4 regions of the Halobacillus salinarum genome follow, and region 2 is predicted to be linked to each of the others. Evidence: riboswitches for the same ligand, from Rfam matches in the RefSeq annotation. Region 2 holds a riboswitch; each other region holds the start of a gene.

What was found. A riboswitch is a leader RNA that binds a small molecule or an ion and turns the genes downstream of it on or off. The one in region 2 is predicted to bind S-adenosylmethionine.
Region 1: another riboswitch for S-adenosylmethionine. It lies ahead of MUN89_RS12680 (homocysteine S-methyltransferase family protein); the one in region 2 lies ahead of metE (5-methyltetrahydropteroyltriglutamate--homocysteine S-methyltransferase).
Region 3: another riboswitch for S-adenosylmethionine. It lies ahead of MUN89_RS21500 (phosphoadenylyl-sulfate reductase); the one in region 2 lies ahead of metE (5-methyltetrahydropteroyltriglutamate--homocysteine S-methyltransferase).
Region 4: another riboswitch for S-adenosylmethionine. It lies ahead of MUN89_RS00410 (methionine biosynthesis PLP-dependent protein); the one in region 2 lies ahead of metE (5-methyltetrahydropteroyltriglutamate--homocysteine S-methyltransferase).

What each region holds. Positions count from the first base shown of each region.
Region 1 is NZ_CP095073.1:2,458,983-2,464,689, forward strand. It holds gene MUN89_RS12670 (class I SAM-dependent methyltransferase) at 1-543, opposite strand, end outside; gene MUN89_RS12675 (polysaccharide deacetylase family protein) at 678-1,391, shown strand; gene MUN89_RS12680 (homocysteine S-methyltransferase family protein) at 1,448-2,497, opposite strand; SAM riboswitch class I at 2,579-2,684, opposite strand; gene MUN89_RS12685 (NAD(P)/FAD-dependent oxidoreductase) at 2,875-3,762, shown strand; gene nadE (NAD(+) synthase) at 4,074-4,811, shown strand; gene MUN89_RS12695 (cysteine hydrolase family protein) at 4,826-5,383, shown strand.
Region 2 is NZ_CP095073.1:1,532,637-1,538,343, reverse strand. It holds gene metE (5-methyltetrahydropteroyltriglutamate--homocysteine S-methyltransferase) at 1-1,088, opposite strand, end outside; cobalamin riboswitch at 1,247-1,435, opposite strand; SAM riboswitch class I at 1,497-1,608, opposite strand; gene MUN89_RS07815 (sensor histidine kinase) at 1,656-3,137, opposite strand; gene MUN89_RS07810 (response regulator transcription factor) at 3,134-3,814, opposite strand; gene MUN89_RS07805 (glycosyltransferase family 39 protein) at 4,017-5,707, shown strand, end outside.
Region 3 is NZ_CP095073.1:4,187,548-4,193,254, reverse strand. It holds gene abc-f (ribosomal protection-like ABC-F family protein) at 1-1,561, shown strand, start outside; SAM riboswitch class I at 1,675-1,783, shown strand; gene MUN89_RS21500 (phosphoadenylyl-sulfate reductase) at 1,893-2,612, shown strand; gene cobA (uroporphyrinogen-III C-methyltransferase) at 2,697-3,473, shown strand; gene MUN89_RS21490 (sirohydrochlorin chelatase) at 3,477-4,226, shown strand; gene MUN89_RS21485 (NAD(P)-binding protein) at 4,301-4,939, shown strand; gene MUN89_RS21480 (uroporphyrinogen-III synthase) at 4,927-5,707, shown strand, end outside.
Region 4 is NZ_CP095073.1:76,570-82,276, reverse strand. It holds gene MUN89_RS00420 (bifunctional homocysteine S-methyltransferase/methylenetetrahydrofolate reductase) at 1-1,823, opposite strand, end outside; gene metC (cystathionine beta-lyase) at 1,828-3,015, opposite strand; gene MUN89_RS00410 (methionine biosynthesis PLP-dependent protein) at 3,012-4,133, opposite strand; SAM riboswitch class I at 4,213-4,323, opposite strand; gene glsA (glutaminase A) at 4,467-5,438, opposite strand; gene MUN89_RS00400 (cytochrome d ubiquinol oxidase subunit II) at 5,556-5,707, opposite strand, start outside.

The DNA of each region.
Region 1 (5,707 bases), 930 kb from region 2:
TTCTATATAAGTGAACCCTTTTTCATACAAAAGATCCTTCCACTCATTCTCACAAAACACCTGTTTCACACCATAGATATCGTGTACTTCTTGCTTTTCACTATCAGACAGCTTATTTTCAGCTGTCATTTCAATCATCAAGAGATGCCCGCCAGGCTTCAAAACCCTGTACAACTCTCCGATAGTTTTTTCAATAGATGTAAAAGAGACGACCGATTCAGATAAAACTAAGTCGAATAAATCACTGTCAAATTCCAGATTCTCAGCGTCTCCCTGGATGATATCCACCCGGCTCAAATGATCTTCAAATCTTTTTTTCGTCTTTTCGATCATAAGAGGATGCTGATCGACTGCAGCTACCCGGCAGCCAAATGTATGAAATAAGTGCCAGGCTGTCTGGCCGGTGCCGCAGCCGATATCGAGCACATACGTTTCAGGGGTGATTTTTTCCTCGTTTAACAAATCCTCCGTCAATGCAAGACCGCCTGGATGAGCGCCACCGATCCCAAATAAAGCTAATAAATCTAAATATTTATTTTCCATCGTTCTCCTCCATCCATCAGTTCACCATACCTTCAACATATGTGAAAAACTGCCCAGCGTGAGAAGAATTTACATTTAAGCAAGCAGGCTCATGGTAAACTAACTACATAAAATTATTTCAAGGGATCGATGAAATGAGAAGCATAAGAATAATCGTCCTAATTCTAATGGGCATCCTATTTTTATCAACAGGGACCTATTATTTAATGAATGCGAGAACCGTGCAGCTTTTTGGCGGGATCACGAGTAAAGTCAGCACAGAAGAAAAGGTCGTCGCCCTGACGTTTGACGACGGTCCTACTCAACTTACCGATTCTCTTCTGCAACTGCTGAACAACTATAAGGCGAAAGCAACTTTTTTTCTTATCGGAAATGAACTGGAAAAGCATATGGACTTTGGAAGGCAAATCGCAGGAGAGGGGCATCAATTGGGGAATCACTCGTACACCCATAAGCGAATGATTTTTAAAAGCCAATGTTTTATTAAAAAGGAAATAGAAAGAACAAATGACTTGATTCGTAAAACAGGTTATGAAGGCGAAATTGATTTTCGTCCGCCGAACGGGAAAAAATTGGCGGGGCTCCCCTATTATTTAAACAAACAAGGAATCGAAACCATTACTTGGAGTCTTGAACCGGATTCTTATTTTGACAAAAATCCGGATAAGCTTAATTATGTAAAAGAGAAGGTAGAGCCTGGTTCAATTATTCTGCTCCACCCAATGTATGATAAAAATGAACTTGAAGTTGTTCAGGGAATTCTGGAGTCGCTTTCCAAGGAAGGCTACCAGTTTGTTACCGTAAACGAACTTCAACAATACGAATCACGAGCTTCTAAGGAAAGTTAATGTAAAAATAACACCACCATAACCCTGAGAACGAAAAGGTTATGGTGGTCTGCTTATTAAGCTCTGGTTTTATAAGCAGTATTCGTTTGATTCAGTGTACTGTCACTGCCAAATAAAAAGTGTTTCTCCATGTCAGGAGAGTAGGTGGAGTTCACTGTTTTTCTTCCTACCGTTTCAGCTACTTCTCTCAGCATACTAGGAGAAGCACCGCAGCATAAACCATAGTAATGCACCCCGGAACGCTGCGCTTCTTTTGCCCATTCTGCTAACTCATACCTGTTGCAGTATAATGGATCAAGTGAAGTCGGGAAAGTGGTCTCCGTTGGAAGGGAGCAGGAACAGCCGCCGTCCGGCAGATTAAAGAAGGTCGGATGTTCTTCTGTTGTCCGGTATGGAATAGGCAGTGCGCCAACGTATCCATCGACGGCCTGAGTAATTCTTTCGATGTAAGGCTGCATCGTAGCAGGACCGCGGAAACAATTCATTCCCACCACTAAAGCCCCTTGTTGTTCAAGGAGGCGGCAAGCTTCTTCTACCTCATAACCATCCCGTAATTTATTTTCTCCCATCACGCCAAAGGTAATGACCGCCGGAAGTCCTTGCTTCTTAATTTCTTCGAGAGCAATTTTTGCTTCTTCGTAGTAATAAAAGGTTTCCCCGTTAACAAAATCGACGCCTTCTTCTTTGCACCAGCTGATCATCTCATGAAACATACTTCGAATGGCCGCTTTTGATTCTTCATCTTCAGGGTCGAACAAATTAGTATTGGAAATATTCCCGGCAACCAGTGCCTCTTCTTCAGGGTGTTCTTCCGCTACTTCCTTGGCCAGCCTGATCGCCTGTCTATTCAACGGCTCAAGTAAATCTTCCTTACCAATAATTCTCATTTTCTCACGGTGCCCGTTATACGTAAAAGCCAGCACCACATCAGAACCAGCAAGCATATAATCCCGGTAAGTCTGTTTTAATGCCTGTGGATTATCAAGTGCCACTTCTGGGACAAATGAGCCCGCCTGCAAATACCCTCTCCGTTCCAATTCAAATAAGTAGCCCTCACCGCAGATTACGGGCCCATCCTGCAATCTTTCTTCTAGAGTTCGCTTCATTACTATCCACACCTTTCCAAAAAATAAAACAGTCACTCTTCTTAAAATAAGAAGAGTGACTGAAATAATCATCAAATCCTCCTCTTATCTTCCAGATTAAGTAATCTGTAGGATTTGGCACCTTTTCAAAAAATGAAAGGTTGCCGGGCATCAAAGGGCCTAGTCCCTCCGCCGCTCTTGATAAGAGTCTTTATAAATTTGGCTTGCTAGAAATTATAGCGGGGGAGAAATTAGTTGTCAATCCATTTTCAAAAGATTTTGAAACGTAAAAAATTGGATTATAAAGTTAAAAAGGCAGCTCCTGCCCAGCGAATAAGGTGGGCTTGTCGAGGCAAAGTAAGAGGACCAACACTATAATTTTCAGGAGTGAAAGACAAGTGTACGATACAATTATTGCAGGAGCGGGCATCGCAGGTCTACAGGCCGCCATTCAATTAGGACGATACAATCGAAAAGTGCTGGCGATCGATTCGAACGATGGCAGGTCAACTCTATGCAGAAACTATCACAACATTTTAGGTTTCCCTGATGGAATCAGCGGTATGGAGTTGAGACAACTGGGACGTGCCCAGGCTGAACAATTTGGGGTGAAATTCTGTCTTGAAACGGTTGAATCGGTCCATCAAAATGGAAGGCATTTCTTAGTAAAAACGAACCTATGTTCCTACGAAGCAAAAACCGTTGTTCTTGCCACAGGAATCAAGGATAACCTTCCTGACTTTGAGGGATTGCGTGATTGTTTAGGTATATCGGTTTATGTATGTCCGGATTGTGATGGTTTTGAAATTACGAAGAAAAAAACCATCGTAATTGGATCGGGAGAAACAGGGGCAAGAATGGCTTGCACATTAAAGTATTGGAGCAACGACATCGTATTGATCAACCACGGACGAAAAGTCATTCCTCATGAGCTTGAGAAGGAATTAAAAGAGAAGAATATTCAACTTTATGAAACAAAAATAAATACGCTTATCCAAGAAAATGGGTATGTTCATAAAGTAGAGACGATGGAGGGGACAGTGATAACAGGGGAGCGGGCTTTTGTCGCAATGGGAGGAAACGAAGTTCGTTCAGACCTCGCGAAACAGATTGGAGCAGAGGTGAAAGAAAATCAGCACATTTTCGCGGATTCCAGAACGAAAATGACAACCGTAGAAAACGTTTGGGCCATCGGTGATATCGGCGAGCACTCTGAATTAGTAACCGCGGCCATGGGGGAAGGATCCATTGCTGCGATATGGGTTCATAAAAAACTTTTACAATAGTCAGTGAGAATCGTGGAGAAGTTTGATCAGCTTCAGGTAAAGGCTTGGAATACAGATTATACGATTGCAGACAAGGTGATATCCGCCATCAGATGCAGGTACGGATGTAAGATTTCAAGCGACATTTTATGATTAAAAAGGAAAAATTTAAAAGTTACTGGGTTTCATCTGGCGAAATCAACCTTCTTAAACAGCTGAAAGTTTTTGGAGAATAAGATTACCAGCCTGTTGTTCAACCTTTCTTTATGTTTATATTTTTCAAAAAAAGGAACATACCTTTTTATAGGATGAAAAGGAAGGAGTTTTTTCAAGTGGAAAAACAAGTGGAACAGCTGACCAAATGGCTTCAAAGTAAAGTCAAGGAAGCAGGTGCTGACGGTGCACTCGTCGGAGTAAGCGGCGGGATTGATTCAGCAGTCGTTTCCTTTCTCATTAAACGCGCTTTCCCTGAACAGTCCTTAGGAGTTCTGATGCCGATTAATAAAAAAGTAGAGGATCAGAGCGATGCGCTTGCTGTCGTCGAAAAAGCAGGATTAGATTATATTGGAATAGAATTAACAAAGCCTTATAAAGAAACGTTTTCAGCTGTGAAAGACAGCCTTGTAGAAAAAGGAGATTGGAACGATTCAAAATCACAGCTCGGCGGTGCTAATCTTCAGGCGAGACTGCGGATGAGCACTCTCTACACAGTGGCAAACAACTACAATTATTTAGTCATCGGTACTGATAACGCTGCAGAAGATTACACTGGCTATTTTACGAAATATGGAGATGGAGGCGTTGACTTAGTCCCACTGATTCATATGCGTAAAGAACAAGTCAGGCAGATGGGGGAAGCCCTTGGGATACCTGATTCCGTCCTTCATAAACAGCCTAGTGCAGAGCTTTGGGAAGGGCAGTCTGATGAAGAAGAGCTGGGTCTAAGCTATGATACCATTGATGCTTTCTTAAAAGGAGAGCAGGTGGATACAGAAGACGAAAAGAAATTAAAAGAGCTCCATAGCAAAACAGAACATAAACGCCAGGTTCCAGCGGGTCCGGATCTATAAGGAAGGTGAAGATCGTGCCACAGGATACAGCGCTTCTCATAATCGATATGGTGAACAAAATGAATTTTGAAGGCGGAGAAAATCTCTTTGACAACACGCTTAAAATTACAGAAAACCTCCAAAATTTAAAGGCAGAAGCTAAACAGCTCGGTGCGCCTGTCATCTATGTAAATGATAACTTCGGCCTCTGGCAGGATAATGTAGAGGAACTTATTGAAGAGTGTAAAAAAGGGCGGGGGGAGCCGGTCATAAAAAAAATCCTCCCTGAAGACGATGATTATTTTATTATTAAGCCTAAGCATTCTGGATTTTATGGTACTCAATTGGGAATTCTCTTAAAGCAGCTGGAGGTGTCAAATCTAATCGTAACAGGAATCGCTGGAGACATCTGTGTGTTGTTTACCGCGAATGACGCGTATATGCGGGAATTCAGCTTATGGGTCCCAAGTGATTGTGTTGCCTCAGAAACGACCGATGGCAACGAAAATGCGTTGAATATTATGAAGCGCTCTTTGTTCGCTAATATTTCTAAACAACAGCACACGACGATTCAGCAGGCGTTTGACCATTGACTTATGAATAAATATTCATTATGATGATAATGTAATTATTCTGTTCTGCCAAATTTCTTCACATGAGGAGAATGAATTATGAGTGTGGTTGTTCTTAACTAACCCCGTTAATTTTATACGGTCCTGAACATTGGATGGTTTTTGACATGCGTCGTGCAAGTCAATTTTGTGCTGTCTATATTCAGGAACAGTTAAGAACAAGCATAATCATAGCATTGGAAACGAGGATAAATCAGGCTATGGCTGCTCAGTCATAGCCTTTTTTTATGCTCCGAGCTGGTGGAACAGAACGTCTCTGGCAGGAAAACCAGAGATACCCATTCA
Region 2 (5,707 bases):
GTAAGTATGGTTACTTCCTCAAGCTTTTCATCGGCAAAGGCAAGAGCTCCCTTTAATAACGGCGGCAGGGAATCTTCCGTTTCAATAGTAACTGGGGTATGGAGCAAGCTGCAGGAAGGCTGAATAATCAGCTGGTCTGAATCAACACATTCAGCAAGCTTCTCTAAGTATTCGAATCGATCGTTTAAATCAGCCTTCCACACGTTGCGTCCATCGATCATGCCTGCCGCTAACACTTTCTCTTTAGGAAATCCAAATTTTTTCAATTGGGCAAAGTTCGCGCCTTCATCGTGCACAAAGTCGAAACCAATGCCATCGACCGGGAGATTGATGATTTCTTCGTAGCGGTCAACCGCTTCAAAATAGGATTGCAGCAGAAGTTTGACATTGGAAAGCCCACTTGTTATTTCGTGATACACTTCTTTCAAAAGCTCGACTTCCTCGTCAGAAATGGACGTGCTTACTACAGGTTCATCCACCTGAATCCATTCAGCCCCTGCTTCTTCCAAATCTTTAAAGACTTGCATATAGTGAGGAATCAATTGACGCACACAGCTTGCGAAATCGTTTTCTTGATAGCCTTTAGCGAGCTTAACTAAAGTTAAAGGACCTAGGATGACCGGCTTTGTTTTTACATGAAGCTCATTTTTTGCTTCTAAAAAGTAATCAAGCAGCTGGTTATGAGCGACTCGTGGAGCAAAATGGTCTATTTCAGGAACAATATAATGGTAATTGGTATTGAACCATTTCGTCATTTCACACGCTACCGCTTCTTTGCTGCCACGGGCCATGGCAAAATACGTCGCCAAGTCGTCCGTTCCCGTTTCGCTTTTGAATCGGTCTGGAATCAGCCCGAACATGAACGCCGTATCAAGAACGTGATCATACAAGCTGAAATCTCCAACGGGAATGAGATCAATGCCTTTTTCCTTCTGCTTGTTAATGTGAGAAAATCGCTGTTCTTTCATTTCTGTCAAAAGCTCATTTTCTGAAAGTGAACCTTCCCAAAATGCCTCTAACGCTTTTTTCCATTCACGTCTTTCACCAATACGTGGATAACCAAGAGATGAACTCCTCCATTGTTTCATTCCATATGCCTCCATTCTGTTTCAAGCAAGTGAATAAATGATAAAAAAATCTTAAGCATAAAAAAATCTCTCTTCGCAAAGAGAGATTGTTATGAAAAAGGCCTGATCATGCACAGACCTGTCCTGTTTTCACAACACCTCCCTATCCTCGTAGGTTTAGTGACCAACACCAACAGGCAGGTCTCCTGACTTATGATCATCACTTCCTGCGCCTTCCCATCGAGATCGACAGTGACGTGTTGCAGGCAGCTCCCATATACAGTGGCGGGACCGTGCCGGATTTGCACCGGCTTCCCTTTTAAGCTGTTTACAGCAAGATCAACAGCACCTTTGGTTATTCCTATTTACGCGCTGCTAATAAAAAACCTCCCTATCAGCTGTGATAGAGAGGTTTATGCTTCCGCGCGCCTCTCATTTTTCAGAGTGAAAAACACTCTGCAGGATTTAGCACCAGTCCAGCTTAACGCTGGCAGGTTGCCGGGCTTCACAGGGCCAGTCCCTCCGCCGCTCTTAATAAGAGATGATTTTAATGGATTAAAGGAATACTAGCATTTAATCCTTTCCTTGTCAATTGAGGTTTGCCTTTAAAGGCAGGCTGACGGAAAAAGTAGATCCTTGATCAATCGCACTTGTCACACGTACACTTCCTCCATGGGCCTCAACAATGGATTTCGTAATGGAAAGCCCCAGCCCTGCCCCGCCATATTTTCTCGTTCGGGATTCTTCCACACGGAAAAACCGGTCAAAAATATGGTCAAGGTTGTTTTCGCTGATTCCAGGTCCATTATCCTGCACTTTTAATTCAGCACGACCGCGGACAGGCGATAGAGAAACGGTAATCTTCCCTTGGGCATCGTCCGTATGCTGAACAGCATTATGGAAAAGATTCAGCAAAACTTGTTTCATTTTATCTGCATCCATGTTTACATAGACGTCCTCTTTGACTTGGAAGTCAACATGTCGATCTCCTGCTAATAAATGCAGCTGATTTTCCATATCAAGGACAAGCCTTGTAAGGGAAGATGGAACGAGATCAAGTTCTGGCCTCCGATCAAGCTTTGCAAGCAGTAATAATTCTTCGACAAGCTTAATAATCCGCCGCGATTCACCGTGCATACTATTGAGGCCTGTGTATAGCTGATCTTTATTTTCAGCCGCCCCTCTCAGAAGTACTTCTAAATACCCGTGAATAGAAGTGAGCGGCGTACGAAGCTCATGAGAAGCGTCTGCGATAAAGCGCCGCATTTGCTCTTTTGCTTCTTTTTCATGCTCAAAAGAAACCTCCAGCCGCTCCAGCATTTCGTTAAAAGAGTCAGCCAGCCGGTCAATTTCTTCCTGCCCTTGCTGTTCAGGGAGTCTGTCCTTTAAGTTTGCTGCACTAATTTTTTTTACGCCATCTACCATGGCGGACAAAGGCGTAAGAGTCCTCTTCAATACAGAAAAGTAAATGACGATTCCTGCGGCAAACGCTAAAATCGAGAGGACAATAAAGGTGAGCAGCTGGCGCCATAATACCTTTTGCAAACGAGAGGTACTCACGCCCATTTGAATGACGCCTCCAGTTTCTCCATTACGATTATGCATGACTGGTCTGAAAACGATCAATTGTTCCCTGCCTCCAGAATCCTGTACCACCTCGTGTTCGATGGGCTGATGCTTCTGAAGGTTTGCTTGTATTTGCTGAATCGCTTCATCAGAGAGTTCCGGAGCAGCAAGCTTACTATCCTGCAATAGATTGCTGTATGTTCCTTCTTTATTAATAAGGGCCAAAGAAAAATCCTCAATCATTAGAAATCTCGACCGCCCGTCTTCAGGCGGATCGGGGAGTGGTGCCTCGTTCAATATCATTTCCACGGGCATGGACATTAGTTGAGCCCTTACTGTTTCTGCTTCATTTTGATATAAAAAATTCTTCATAACTAAATATTGAACGATGCCAATCATCAATAGGATAAAGGAAAGGATAAACAGCATCCGTGTTAAAAGCTTAGACCTGAGTGAACCTGGTGCTGCCATGCGGCGGACAGCAGCCAGCCATCTTTTTATCATGGCAGATCCAGCCTGTATCCTGAACCTCTAATCGTTCGGATCAGCTGATGTTCCTTGTCCTTTAACTTATCGCGAAGTGCCCGCACGTACACTTCTACGATATTTTCTTCTCCTTGAAATGAATACCCCCACACTTTATCGAGGATCATTCCTTTACTCAAGACGATGCCATGATTCAAAATCATATATTTTAAAAGCTCGTATTCTGTTGGAGACAGAACGAGAACTTGATTTTGAAACAGAATTTCACGGCGGCGGTCATCAAGCTTAAAAGGCCCGTACACGACTTCGCCAAACATATTAGGAAATTGATTACGCAGCCGCGCGTTCATTCGCGCTAACAGCTCTTCAAAGCTGAAAGGCTTAATGACGTAATCATCAGCTCCGAGAGTGAGCCCTTTCACCCGATCGTCGACTTCATCCTTGGCGGTCAGCATGATGACAGACGCCTGTAGACCATTCTTTTTCAGCATACGGCACACTTCAAAACCATCGATCCCCGGCATCATAATATCGAGGATGACAATGTGCGGCTGAAAATCTTTAGCGATCGTGACAGCAGACATCCCTTCAGAAGCGGTTTTCACTTCAAAGCCTTCATTTTCAAGTCCCAGTTGAAGAAATTGAACAATATGTGGTTCATCATCCACAAGCAATACTTTGATTTCTGATTTCATTTAACTCAACCTTCCCCTGCAAGAGATGTCAGCCAGCTCCTGCAATCCTGCCTATCTATTTTCTCCTATTATAAAGGGTTCTGACAGCCGGGGATATCATTTTCAGCAAACTTTCAGCTAGTTTTAAAGGACAAATCAGCTTGGTCATGCACAATACAGGTACAGTCTCATTAACACATTGGAATTATAGGAGTGAATAGTCATGATCAATCGTTTTAAATCTCGTTTAGATGTTCCGCTGTTTTTTATCGTTCTGCTTTCCTTATTTTTAAATGGTTACAAAATTTGGACCGATGAATACGCCAATACTTATTACACCACTGCGGTAGGAAGTATGATGCAAAGCTTTCATAATTTCTTCTTCGGGTCGCTCGACTCCGCTGGTTCGGTAACCGTTGATAAACCACCGGTTACCTTTTGGATTCAAACCATAAGCGCTAAAATTTTTGGTCTGGAAGGCTGGAGTGTCATTCTTCCTCAAGCGCTTGCCGGAGTTGGGTCTGTGATTCTTCTCTACATCTTAGTAAAGCCTAACTTCGGGAAAATGGCAGCTCGGCTTGCTGCATTAGGAATGGCGGTTACACCTGTGGCTGTCGCGGTGAGCCGGACGAATAATATCGACAGCATGCTCGTATTTACCCTCCTGCTTGCGACGTTGCTTTTATTTAAAGGAGTGAGAAGTGGCAGTAAATGGAGCATTATGGCTGCATTCGCTGTTATCGGAATCGGTTTTAATATGAAAATGCTCCAAGCCTATATGGTTCTTCCCGCTTTTTACCTGTTCTATTTGTTAGGCGCGAAAGTGGACTGGAAAAAGAAGCTCGGAATCCTGACTGGGGCAACTACCGTGCTGATTGTGATCTCCCTATCATGGGCTTTAATTGTTGATTTAATTCCAGATGACCAGCGTCCTTATATTGGCAGCAGCGACACGAATTCCGTGCTTGAACTTGCGTTTGGCTATAACGGCCTGTCGAGGCTGACTGGACAGCAAGGACCCGGAGGCGGCGGAGATGGACAAGGTCAGCCTCCAGGTGATAACGGCACGACAAACGATATGCAGCAGCTTCCTAATGAACAGCCGGACTTCCAGCAAGGGAATGGCAAGGGAACAGCCGGAAATGCTGGCTTTGGACCACCCGACATGGAGAATGGGCAGCAAATGGGCGGTCAGAGAAATGGTCCCGGCGGTGCAGGAGGTATGTTCGGGACAGGAGAGAAAGGTCCGTTAAGACTTTTTAAATCCGCTTTATCCGGCCAGGCAAGCTGGCTGATTCCTTTTGCTGCTTTTGCCAGTCTGAGCCTACTTGCCGGATTCTCATTTAGAAATCGGACGGCAAAGCAGACAGAAATCATTTTCTGGCTCGCCTGGTTAATTCCAGGGATGGTCTTCTTCAGCGTCGCAGGCTTCTTCCACCACTATTATTTAATCATGCTTGCTCCACCGATTGCTGCCTTATTTGGAACAGGTGCTGTGAAGCTTTATCAAGATTACCGAACCAATGAAGGCTGGAAATCGTGGCTGCTTCCTGCAGCTGTGTGTATTACTGCGATTTTCCAGTGGTATATCATCCACCCTTATGATGACGTCATTGGAAACGGGTGGTCAATAGGAGTCGCAGTTCTAGGAATAGGTGTCTCCTTATGGCTGGTCTTCAGTAAGGATCGGCAGCCTCAGATAAAAACCTATATATCAGCTGCAGCTCTAACGGCCCTTCTCATTGGACCATTGTACTGGGCAGCTACTCCAATCGTCTATGGCGGGAACAGCATGATTCCACAGGCAGGACCAACAGGCGGCGAAATGGGAGGATTTGGCGCAAGAAATGCTCAAGCTCAAAGTGATCAGGATTTTGCTCAAGGGGACGCATCTGCAAAGCAGCCTCCTACCGG
Region 3 (5,707 bases), 1.6 Mb from region 2:
GAAATTAGAGACAGCGATGCTTGACCCGGAACAGATGGAGAAAGCCTTAAAACAATATGGGGAATTGCAGGATCGCTTTACCAGGGCTGGAGGGTATGAAATGGAATCCATGATCAGCCAGGTAGCTCAAGGATTAAATATCCAGTCTCTGCTGAACCAATCGTGCAGACATTTGAGCGGGGGAGAAAAGACAAAACTCGGCTTAGCCAAAATTCTTTTGGAAAAACCAGGTTTGCTTTTACTTGACGAGCCGACCAACCATTTGGATTTACAAGCCATTGAGTGGCTGGAAGGCTATATTCAACAGTATCATGGGACCGTCTGTATGATTTCGCATGACCGGTCTTTCCTTGATCATACAGTGGATGGCATTATGGAGATTGAATCAGGAGAAATTGACCGTTACAAAGGGAATTATTCTTCTTATGAAAAGCAGAAAGAAGAAAAGCTGCTGGCAGAGTTTCATCAATACCAGGAGCAGCAGAAAAAGATAAAAAAAATGAAAGAAGCCATTAAACGTTTAAGGCAATGGGCAAATGAAGCAAATCCTCCAAATGAAAAATTGTTTAAGAAAGCCAAAAGCATGGAGCGTGCCCTTGAACGAATGGAAAAAATCGACAAACCGCTCATCGACCCAAAAAAAATGAATTTAACTTTCCATACCAAAGATCGAATGGGCAAAGACATTATAGTCGCTGAAAAGCTTCACAAAAGCTATGCTTCAAGAAATATTTTGGCTGATCTTGATTTACACATTCGATATAGGGACCGGCTTGCGATTGTTGGAGAAAACGGGTGCGGAAAATCCACCTTATTAAAGTTGTTATTAAAAGTTGAGAAACCAGATCAAGGAACCATTCGCACAGGCCCATCTGCAAAGTTTGGCTATCTAGCTCAAAATCCGCTTCAAGACAATGATGAACACGTGCGGATGATTGATTATTTCAGAAGCTTTATTCGAGTAACTGAAGGACAGGCGCGGCATATATTAGCTGGCTTTATGTTTTATGGATATGATGTTTTTAAAAAAATCGGGCAGCTTAGCGGTGGAGAACGGATGCGGTTAAAGTTAGCTATATTTATGCATCAAGGGATTAATGTTCTCGTGCTTGATGAACCGACGAATCATTTGGATATTGATTCCCAGGAAGTCCTCGAAGACGCCGTTCAAGGTTTTGAAGGTACGGTCATATGCGTTTCCCACGACCGTTATTTCTTGAATCAATGCTTTAACGAAACGGCTTATTTAGTAAACGGACAGCTCCACAGGTATTTTGGAAGCTATGAAGAAACGAATCATCATTGGAACGCGCTTTTAGAAGAACAAAAGTCTGTGACAGTAAAGAAAGAAGCTGTGAAGGCGGCGATTAAGCCGGAATCTCCCTCCAGCCGGCCGGAAAGTCTCGAAGTCCAGATCGAAGAAAAGGAGCAGCAATTGGCGCTTATTGAGGAAGAAATGGAAAGAAAGACTTCAAGCTCCGACATTGAAAAGCTTGAAAAAGAAAAAAGAGCACTCGCTCAAGACATCGATAAATTATACGAACGATGGATGGAAGCCTGATTCGGTAAATGGATAAAAACAGGAAAAACAGCATTCTCTGTACAAGCTGTTGACATTTTGTTCAATTCATCATATGATAACCATCATTAACTAAATCATCGAACTACAATGATTTCTTATCCAGAGAGGTGGAGGGATAGGCCCTTGGAAGCCTCGGCAACAGGTTTATGATCAAACACTGTGCTAACTCCTACGGACAAATGATTGTCTGGAAGATAAGAAGAGCGCCCACTTAGTGACGAACGATAAAGTCCTCTTCTTAATATGATAAGAAGAGGACTTTTTATTGAGAATTAATTCACAGCTCATCTGAGCTTGGAGGGGTAGAAACGTGACAAATAGTATCAGCTATGATCATTTCCCCGGCGATCCTTTTAAACAGTTACAGCCTGTAGATGAAACAAAAGGGGCAGCCGAGGTGTTAAAGTGGGCGTATGATTCATTTGGAGATTCGATTGTGTATGCCTGCAGCTTTGGGGCAGAAGGAATTGTTTTAGTTGATTTAATCTCAAAAGTCAAAGAAAATGCAAGGGTTGTATTTCTTGATACAGGTGTACATTTTAAAGAAACCTATGAATTAATTGACAAAGTCAAGGAAAAATATCCTAAGCTTCAAATAGAAATGAAAAAACCGTCATTAACCATCGATGAACAATCAGAGAAATATGGTCCCGCCTTATGGGAGCGAAACCCAAACCAGTGCTGTTATTTAAGAAAAGTGAAGCCGTTGGAAGAAGTACTGACAGGAGTTCCTGCCTGGATTTCCGGCCTTCGACGAGAACAGTCGCCGATCCGTAGTAAAACGGATTTTATTAACAAAGATGATCGTTTTAAATCCTTAAAGGTGTGCCCGCTTATTCACTGGACTTGGGATGATGTATGGTCTTATATCCGACTAAACGGGTTGCCTTACAACGAATTGCATGATCAAGGCTATCCGAGTATCGGCTGCCAGCCATGTACTTTCCCAACGGGGAGTCTGGAGGATTCCAGGGAAGGCCGATGGAGCGGCTTTGACAAAACCGAATGCGGTCTCCATGGAAGAGAGTGATCTTTAGAAGTTTTCGGTCCGTTCATTTCATAGAGTAGTAATAAACAGCGATTTTCAAAATCATTTTAAGGATGGAGTGGAATCATGAGAAAAGTATTTTTAGTTGGAGCAGGTCCTGGTGATCCGGAACTAATCACTGTCAAAGGTTTAAAGGCCATTCAGAAAGCAGACGTCGTATTATATGACCGACTTATCAATGAAGAGCTTTTAACTTATGCAAAACCGGAAGCAGAGCTTGTGTACTGTGGAAAAAGCCCCGATAACCACTCTTTCAGTCAAGAAGATATTAATAAGCTGTTATGTAATTACGCGACTCAAGGGAAAACCGTGACCAGGCTGAAGGGGGGAGACCCATTCATCTTTGGACGTGGAGGAGAAGAAGCGGAGGAGTTAGCCAAGCGGAAAATTCCTTTTGAAATCGTGCCTGGGATCTCCTCTGGATCTGCCGCACCTGCCTATGCCGGAATTCCTCTTACTCATAGAGACTTCAGTTCATCTGTGGCGTTCGTTTCAGGAGTAACGAAGTTAGGAGCGGAGGAAGATCAGTACTGGCATCACCTGGCCAAGAGTATTGATACGCTGTGTATTTATATGGGGGTAAAGAAGCTTCCTGAGATTTGTAATAAATTGATTCAATTTGGACGTCCGGCCACAACACCGATCGCTCTCGTTCATTGGGGAACGACGAACCGTCAGCAAACGGTGGTCGGCACCCTGGCTGATATTTCGGAAAAAATGGATCATATCACTAATCCTTCCATGATTATTGTTGGTGAGGTTGTTACACTAAGAGAGAAGCTGCAATGGTTTGAACAGCTTCATTTGGAAGAGGATTCTAAAACCCAGGCATTTGTAGGATAAGGAGTGACTTACCCATTGCAAGGTGTATTATATGTTAGTCATGGCAGCAGGGTGGAAGCCGCTAAGCAGGAAGCATTGAAGTTTATTGATTTGCTCAAGCATCAAGTAGATGCACCGCTTCAAGAGGGTTGTTTTTTGGAAATAGCAGAGCCGAATATTCATACAGCTGTAGAAAAGCTTGCAGCTGAAGGGGCAACGAATATTGCAGTTGTTCCTCTGCTTTTGCTCGATGCCGGTCACTATTACAAGGATATACCTGCTGAACTGAACGAAATAAAAGCAGAGTACCCGAACCTCACATTTACGTATGGAAAACCGCTGGGAGTTCAGGATCGTTTAGTAGATATCCTTGCTGAAAGGATGAAGGAAGCAAAGGAGCCGATTCATGAAAATGCCCGGATTCTATTAGTAGGCCGGGGAAGCCGAAATCCTAAAACGAGAAGAGACATGGAAGAAATCGGGGAACGGTTGAAAGCAAAAACGAATATTTCCCACCTCGACATTTGTTTTTTAGCAGCTCTCAAGCCTTCTTTTGAACAAGCCCTTGCTCAACTGGAAAAGGTGGATTCACAGCAGGTTTTTATCGTTCCTTATTTGTGGTTTACAGGAGTGCTGATTCAATCCATGAGGAAAAAAGTAGACGAGCTTGGTGAGCGATATGTGTTCTGCGAGTATTTAGGGCACCACCCTTTCATCCAGGAAGCTGCCGTGGATCGTGTTCAAGAGGCATTAGATACAAAAGGAAATCTTTGAAAGATTGGTTGTAATCCTGATAATTAGGGTAAACATAAGCAGGTGCAAAATATCTAAATACGGGAGCGCATATTATGGGAATTTTGCCTTTAATGGTTGATTTATCAAATCAGCGAGTGGTAGTAGTAGGCGGCGGTCAAGTGGCGGAACGCCGAGTGCTGAATTTAGCAGAATGGGGCGTGACCCCCGAGGTTATCAGCCCTGCGTTAACCAGTGGACTGGATGCGTTGTGGAAAGAGCAGTCGATTACTTGGAAACAAAAAACATTTGATCCAAGTGATCTTCAAGGTGCTTTTTTTATCGTTGCCGCTACAAATCAGCCCGCAGTGAATCAGCAGATTATTGACAGTGCTCCTAAAGACTCCTTGATTAACGACGCTGAAAAAGCGGAACGAGGAAACGTCTATATCCCCGCTTCTATTAAGAGAGGAAGACTCTCCATTTCAATTTCTACTAACGGTGCAAGTCCACTTTTAGCCGGCCAGTTAAAAAAACAGATGGAACAGGATTTTGATGAGGAATACGGTAATTATATCGAGTTTTTATATGAAGCTCGCAAGCTTATTAAACATTCGATGCTCTCTAAAGAAAAGCAGCAGAGCTTATTAAAAGAGCTGCTGGCTGAGCAGTTCCTATTAGAGGAAAAGCAGATGAAAATGATCGACTGGCTTTATATGCTGTTGAAAAAGGAGGATGAGCAGTGTCTGGATTAACAGATAAACATATAGGAATTGCTGCTTCAAGACAAGCAGAGAACATTTCAAAATTAATAGAAAAGCAGGGTGGAACATCCCGTGTATTTTCCATCCAGGGCAAACAGCAGCTAAACGAACAGACATGCAGAGAAAACGTCGGTACATTGATTGATGAACCTTTTAACTGGGCGGTGCTCACGACAGGTATAGGGGCAAGAACCCTGGAGGATTCAGCAGTAGACAGCGGTTTGCAAGGTGAGTTTATTAAAAAATTATCCCAGTTGAAACTCGCCGTTCGAGGCAGCAAAACATTGAGATGGATGAAAGAACACAACTTGAATGCAGATTTAACAGCTGAAGACGGGACGATGGATAACCTGTTTCACTATTTAAAAAAGGAAACAAACAACGAACAAAGCCAGCGGATCTTCTTGCAAGCTTATAATCAGGATGACGCTGAATTGAAAGAAAGCTTAGAGCAGTTTGGCTTTTCTGTATATCTCTCAAAGCCTTATAAATATGAAAGACCGGATCCGAAAGTTTTAGAGGAACTGGAAACAAATATTCTTAGTCAAACCTTGGATGCAGTCGTTTTTACGAGTAAAACCCAAGTTCAGAATTTACTGCTTCACACACCTCGAGCTGAAGAATTGGTCAATGCTTTCAATGAAGGAGTACTAGCAGTGGCGGTCGGTAAGGTGACGGCTTCTGAGCTTGAACGAGCGGGCATTAGTGAAGTGCTTCAGCCTGAGCAGCCCAAAATGGGTGCCATGATTGTGTCCATGG
Region 4 (5,707 bases), 1.5 Mb from region 2:
TGTTCCTTTGTTTTTTGTTGAATGTAGTTTGTCAGTTCCACCGTCATCTCGTAGCGGAGAAAAGGAGTGATTAAGTAGATCCCGTTAAATAAATCAAGGGCTGCATCAATGAGGGATTTGGCGATCGCAATCCCTTCTTTCTGCGATAACTCAGAGTCATGGCTGTACAGTTCCATTCGCTCGCGAATTTCAGGGGACAGACTGATACCAGGGACTTCATTATGAAGAAATTCTGCATTCCGGGCACTCGTCAATGGCATAACTCCAAGGTAAATGGGGGCTTTTATATGTTTGGTAGCATCATAGACTTCGAGTATTTGTTTTTCACTGTAAACGGGCTGACTGATAAAATAATCGGCTCCGTATTTGATTTTCTTTTCAATTCGTCCGACTGCTCTGTTTAAATTGCGAACGTTTGGGTTGAACGCACCCGCAACAGAAAACGACGTGTTTTCTCCTAAAGGTTTACCGGAAAAGGAAATCCCTTTGTTAAGCTGCTTAATGTAATAGATTAAATCGAAGGAAGATAGGTCATAGACAGAAGTTGCCCCTGGAAAATCGCCAATCTTCGTAGGGTCCCCGGTTACTGCCAGCACTTCATTGATTCCGAGTGTATGCAGACCCATCAAGTGGGATTGAAGTCCGATTAAATTTCTGTCCCGGCAGGAAATGTGAACGAGCGGATTGATGTTAAATTTATTATGGATGAGTGTAGCGGCTGCCGTGTTGCTGATTCTTGGGGAGGCAAGCGAATTATCGGCAAGCGTAACCGAGTCCACACCGGCTTCTTTTAACGCTTTTGCTCCTTCAAAGAAACGCTCGGTGCGAAGCCGCTTCGGCGGATCTAATTCCACTATAATCGCACGTCGTTCGGCTGCGATTTCATGAAGTTGGGGGCTGCGCTCCTTTACCTGGACTTCGGTTTTAGGCTGAACTTTCTTTTCCGGCACGGTTTTAGATTGAATGGGTGCTTTCCCTTTAACGGAAGCAGCAATGGCTTCAATATGTTCTGGAGTTGTGCCGCAGCACCCTCCGATCAGCCGGGCTCCCTGCTCGTATAAAGCCAAGGCGCTTTTTTTGAAATATTCGGGATCAGTCGGGTAGATTAATCTTCCGTCATCATAATCCGGAAGACTGGCATTTGGATAAGCAGAAAGTACGGCTTTATCAGGGAGGGGCACGTCCTCCAGTGCCTGGATCATATGATAGGGACCAAGGCGGCAATTTACCCCGATGACATCTGCACCGTTATTTTCAATTAATTCCAAAGCTTCGTTTAACGGAGTTCCGTCTTGGAGTACACCAGGTTCATGCATGGATACTTGAGCAATAACAGGCAAATCGGTTTCTTTTTTGGCGATGTGCAGAACTGCAAGCAGTTCTTCCAAGTCAAAATAGGTTTCAAAAAGGATGGCATCGACTTGTTCGAACAGCATGCAATAGAGCTGTTCACGAAAGCTTCGCTTTATTTCTTCAAGGGAGGTGGTTTGTTTTTGGATTCCGCGGATACCGCCGACAGTTCCCGCAACATAGCATTGATCTCCCGCCGCCTGTTTAGCAAGCTTGATGGCAGCCGTATTGATTTCCTTTACTTGCTCTTCCAATCCATAACGGGCAAGCTTCACGTAGTTAGCTCCATACGTATTCGTCTGAATAATTTCGGCACCTGCGTGAACATAGGCTTTGTGAACATTCAGTACTTCCTTGGCATGGGAAAGGTTCAGCTCTTCAAAACATTGGTCAATGCCGTAAGAATACAATAGCGTTCCCATCGCTCCATCACCGATCAACGTCCGCTCGTTTAGTGCATCTATTAGTTTCATAGATTTAACCACCTACCTTTGCGGCTGCAAGTGGAAGATCTTCCACCTGATTGAGAGCCGTTTCGAAATCACGAATTAAATCCTCCGGCTGCTCCAGTCCGACAGAAAGACGGAGGAGGCCGTCTGTGATACCACGTTTCAAGCGTTCTTCGCGAGGCATAGAGGCATGGGACATGCGGGCAGGGTAGGAAAGAATCGATTCCACTGCCCCGAGACTTACAGCAAAAACCGGGATTTCCAAGTGCTTGGAAAAATCTTTGACGGCTGCTTCATCTTTCAGTCTGAAGGATAACACAGCGCCAGGGCCTCCGGACTGGTAAGAATGTGTGGAAGCGCCTGGGTGCGATGTGAAGCCGGGATAATACACTTCTTCTACTTTTGGATGCTGGGTCAAATACGATGCGATTTTAAAAGCTGACTCAGAAGACTGCTTCAAGCGGCAATGAAGGGTTTTAAGTCCTCGAAGGACGAGCCAGCAGTCATGGGCTCCAAGAATCGATCCGAAGGCATTTTGTAAAAACCCCAGCTGGTCGGCAAGCCTCTCATTATTTACGACGGCGAGCCCGGCCACAACATCGCTATGGCCGGCGATAAATTTCGTCGCACTGTGAAGCACGACATCTGCACCGAGTTCTATTGGCTTCTGCAGAGCAGGAGTCATAAATGTATTATCGACAAAGGTTAAGCAGCCGTGAGCTTTGGCAAGCTTGGATACCGCACGGATATCGGTAATGTTTAATAACGGGTTCGATGGTGTCTCAATGTACACAACCTTTGTGTTCGGCTTGATAGCAGTAGCCACGGCATGCAAATCAGTCATGTTTACAAAGCTGTGATCGATTCCAAACTTAGTCAGTACATCTCGAATCATCCGGAACGTACCGCCATATACATCCTCAGAGATCACGACATGATCGTCTTGCGACAGCAGCATGAATGATGTGGAAATAGCTGCCATCCCCGAAGCGAAAGCAAAACCGTAAGAGCCTCCCTCGAGACTTGCAATCGTTTCTTCTAGCGCCTCGCGCGTCGGATTTCCGGACCGGCTGTAGTCATATTTGCCAGGTTGGTCAAAGTCCTGCTGGTGGAACGTAGACGCCTGCTGAATCGGGACGCTGACCGCCCCCGTTTCTGGATCGAATTTGTGCTTACTGTGCAAAAGACGTGTTTGAAATGAATGTTGTTCCGTCATTGGATAAGTTCCTCCTTTACCAATTGAGTTAATGCCTGATTGAGATCTCCAAGTAAGTCGTCAATATGCTCGACTCCTACGGAAAAACGAAGCAGTCGGTTGCAGACTCCGTAGCTCGTGCGCTTTTCTTCTGGTATATCCGCGTGGGTCTGTGTAGCAGGATAGGTAATAAAGCTTTCGACTCCTCCTAAGCTCTCCGCAAACGTAATCACTTTAAGACTTCTGAGAAAAGGATCCACACAGTGTTCAGATTCGAGTCTGAATGAAACCATTCCACCACGGCCCGGGTAGAGGACGTGGGTAACTGCACGGTGGTTCTGCAAAAATTCAACGACTGCTTTAGCATTCTCTTCATGTTGGCGCATCCTTAAGGCCAGTGTTTTCATCCCTCTCATCAAAAGCCACGAATCAAACGGGGATAATACGGCACCGGCAGTATTTTGATAGCTGCCCAGCTGTTCGCATAGCTCTTTGCCTTTGCCGATAACCAGCCCGGCTAAGACGTCATTATGACCGCCAAGGTATTTGGTCGCACTGTGGATGACGATGTCTGCCCCTTCCTGTAAAGGTTTTTGGATATAAGGGGTAAAAAGGGTGTTATCAACGATAAGCAGCAGGTTATGCTTTTTAGAGATTTTTGAAATGCTGGGAATGTCAGCGACGTGCATTAAAGGGTTAGTTGGGGTTTCCACGTAAATGGCTTTTGTTTTATCCGTGATCTGTTCTTCCAATGCCCCTAAGTTGTCGCTCCCACAGTAACGAAAATTGACCCCCGACTGCTTGCGGACGTGTTCAAACAATCGATAGGTTCCTCCATACAAATCCTCCGAAACGAGAATTTCATCTTGATAAGTAAATAGGGAAACAACCGTTTGGATAGCTGCCATACCTGAACTGAACGCATAGCCTGCATCGCCGCCTTCAATTTCTGCCATCGTTCGCTCCAGAATCGCACGCGTCGGGTTGCCGGTTCTTGCATAGTCAAAGCCGGTCGATTCTCCGATGCCCTTATGCTGATAGGGAGTAGAAAAATGTACGGGTGCATTGATGGAACCCGATGGATCCCCATTATTTTTTCCTGTATGCACAAATTGCGTTTCTGTATGAGGGGTAGTCATGATCATTCTCCTTTAGTGATTTTATAAAAATAAAAAAAGCCTTCTATAAGAAGAAGACTTTGGAATGTAAGGGTCCTTCTTCTTATCTTCCAAGTTGATGAATCAACTTGCTGGAGTTAGCACCATTCTGGTCAAACCAGTGGTTGCTGAGGCTTCGCCGGGCCAGTCCCTCTGCCTCTCTTGATAAGAGAAATACTATGAACTTGTTTAATTAAAAAGCTTTCTCACTAATCTACACTACTTTTTATCATTTTACAACAGAACAGAGCGAATTATTTGAATTTTTAATAAAGAATTCATTCTTTTCTTTTTTCTTAAAGACAAGACAGAAGGTTAAACGCCGCCCGATATTCCTCTTCCATAAATATGGCCATCCCCGAATAAGTTCAGCTCCAAATCCTGCGACAGTTTCCGGAGCAGCGCACCACCTGCCGTACTGTTGCCTTTTTCATCTATGGCTGGCCCGACAATCCCGATGCCCATCAACCCGGGAACCACCCCGATAATACTGCCTGAAACGCCGCTTTTACAAGGGAATCCCACTTCTACTGCGTGCCGTCCGGAAGAATTGTACATGCCGGAAGTCATCATTATGGCGTTAACGGTACGCAGATGGTTAGCGGGTATCAATTTTTCATCGTTATCCGGAGCTCTTCCCCCTCTCGCCAAAAACAACCCGACCTTTGCAAAGTCATCACAATTCATCATCACCGAATTAATTCGAAAATAAAGATCCAGAGCTTCTTCCACATCGGTTATTAAAGTACCAACGCTTTCCATGAAATAAGCAAGTGCCCTGTTTCTTGCCCCGTTAGCTTTTTCTGCTTCATAAACTTGTTCGTTCAAATGGAGTTCCTGGTTGTCGGTCACACGTTGAAGAAAGTGGAGGTAGCGTTCAAAGCGGTTATTATTATTGTGTCCTTTAATCAAGGCGGAGACGGCTATCGCTCCGGCATTAATCATTGGGTTAAAGGGTTTACTTGTATCATAGGATTCAAGCTGGCTGATCGAGTTGAAAAAATCGCCCATCGGCTCCATGCCTACAGCTTGAAACACACGGTCCTTACCAAAGTCGTGCAGAGCAAGCATGAGTGAAATAATTTTTGAAGTACTCTGCATAGGGACAGTTTGCTCCCAGTTTCCTCCTGTAAACTTTTGTTGGTCTGTGGTTAGGATCGTGACTCCAAGCAGGTCTTTTTTTGTGCCATCTAAATCAGGAAGGGAAGTGTTCACTTCTCCTTGGGCAGCAAACGGCATGCTGTCTTCTACAGCGTCCTCTAAGTAGTCGTTATTAAGCTTATGCATTATCCATACTCCTTACTTAGAAAAAATAGTCATTTCTGTTAAATTACCCAGCCATCAGCTTCTATAATCGAAGGACAAAGGGAAAAAGCCATCGATCATCCCGATAGCTTCAAATCTTTATTCCTGTTTTAAATAGCGGCGATCCTTTAAGAAAAGTTTCCAGAACAGGATGAAACCTGGGATGAGAATGGCGAAGCCAATACCGTAAACAACCAGCAGCTGATAAAAAATAGTAGGGTTCGTAAATCCTTCTTCCACGGTTAAATGAG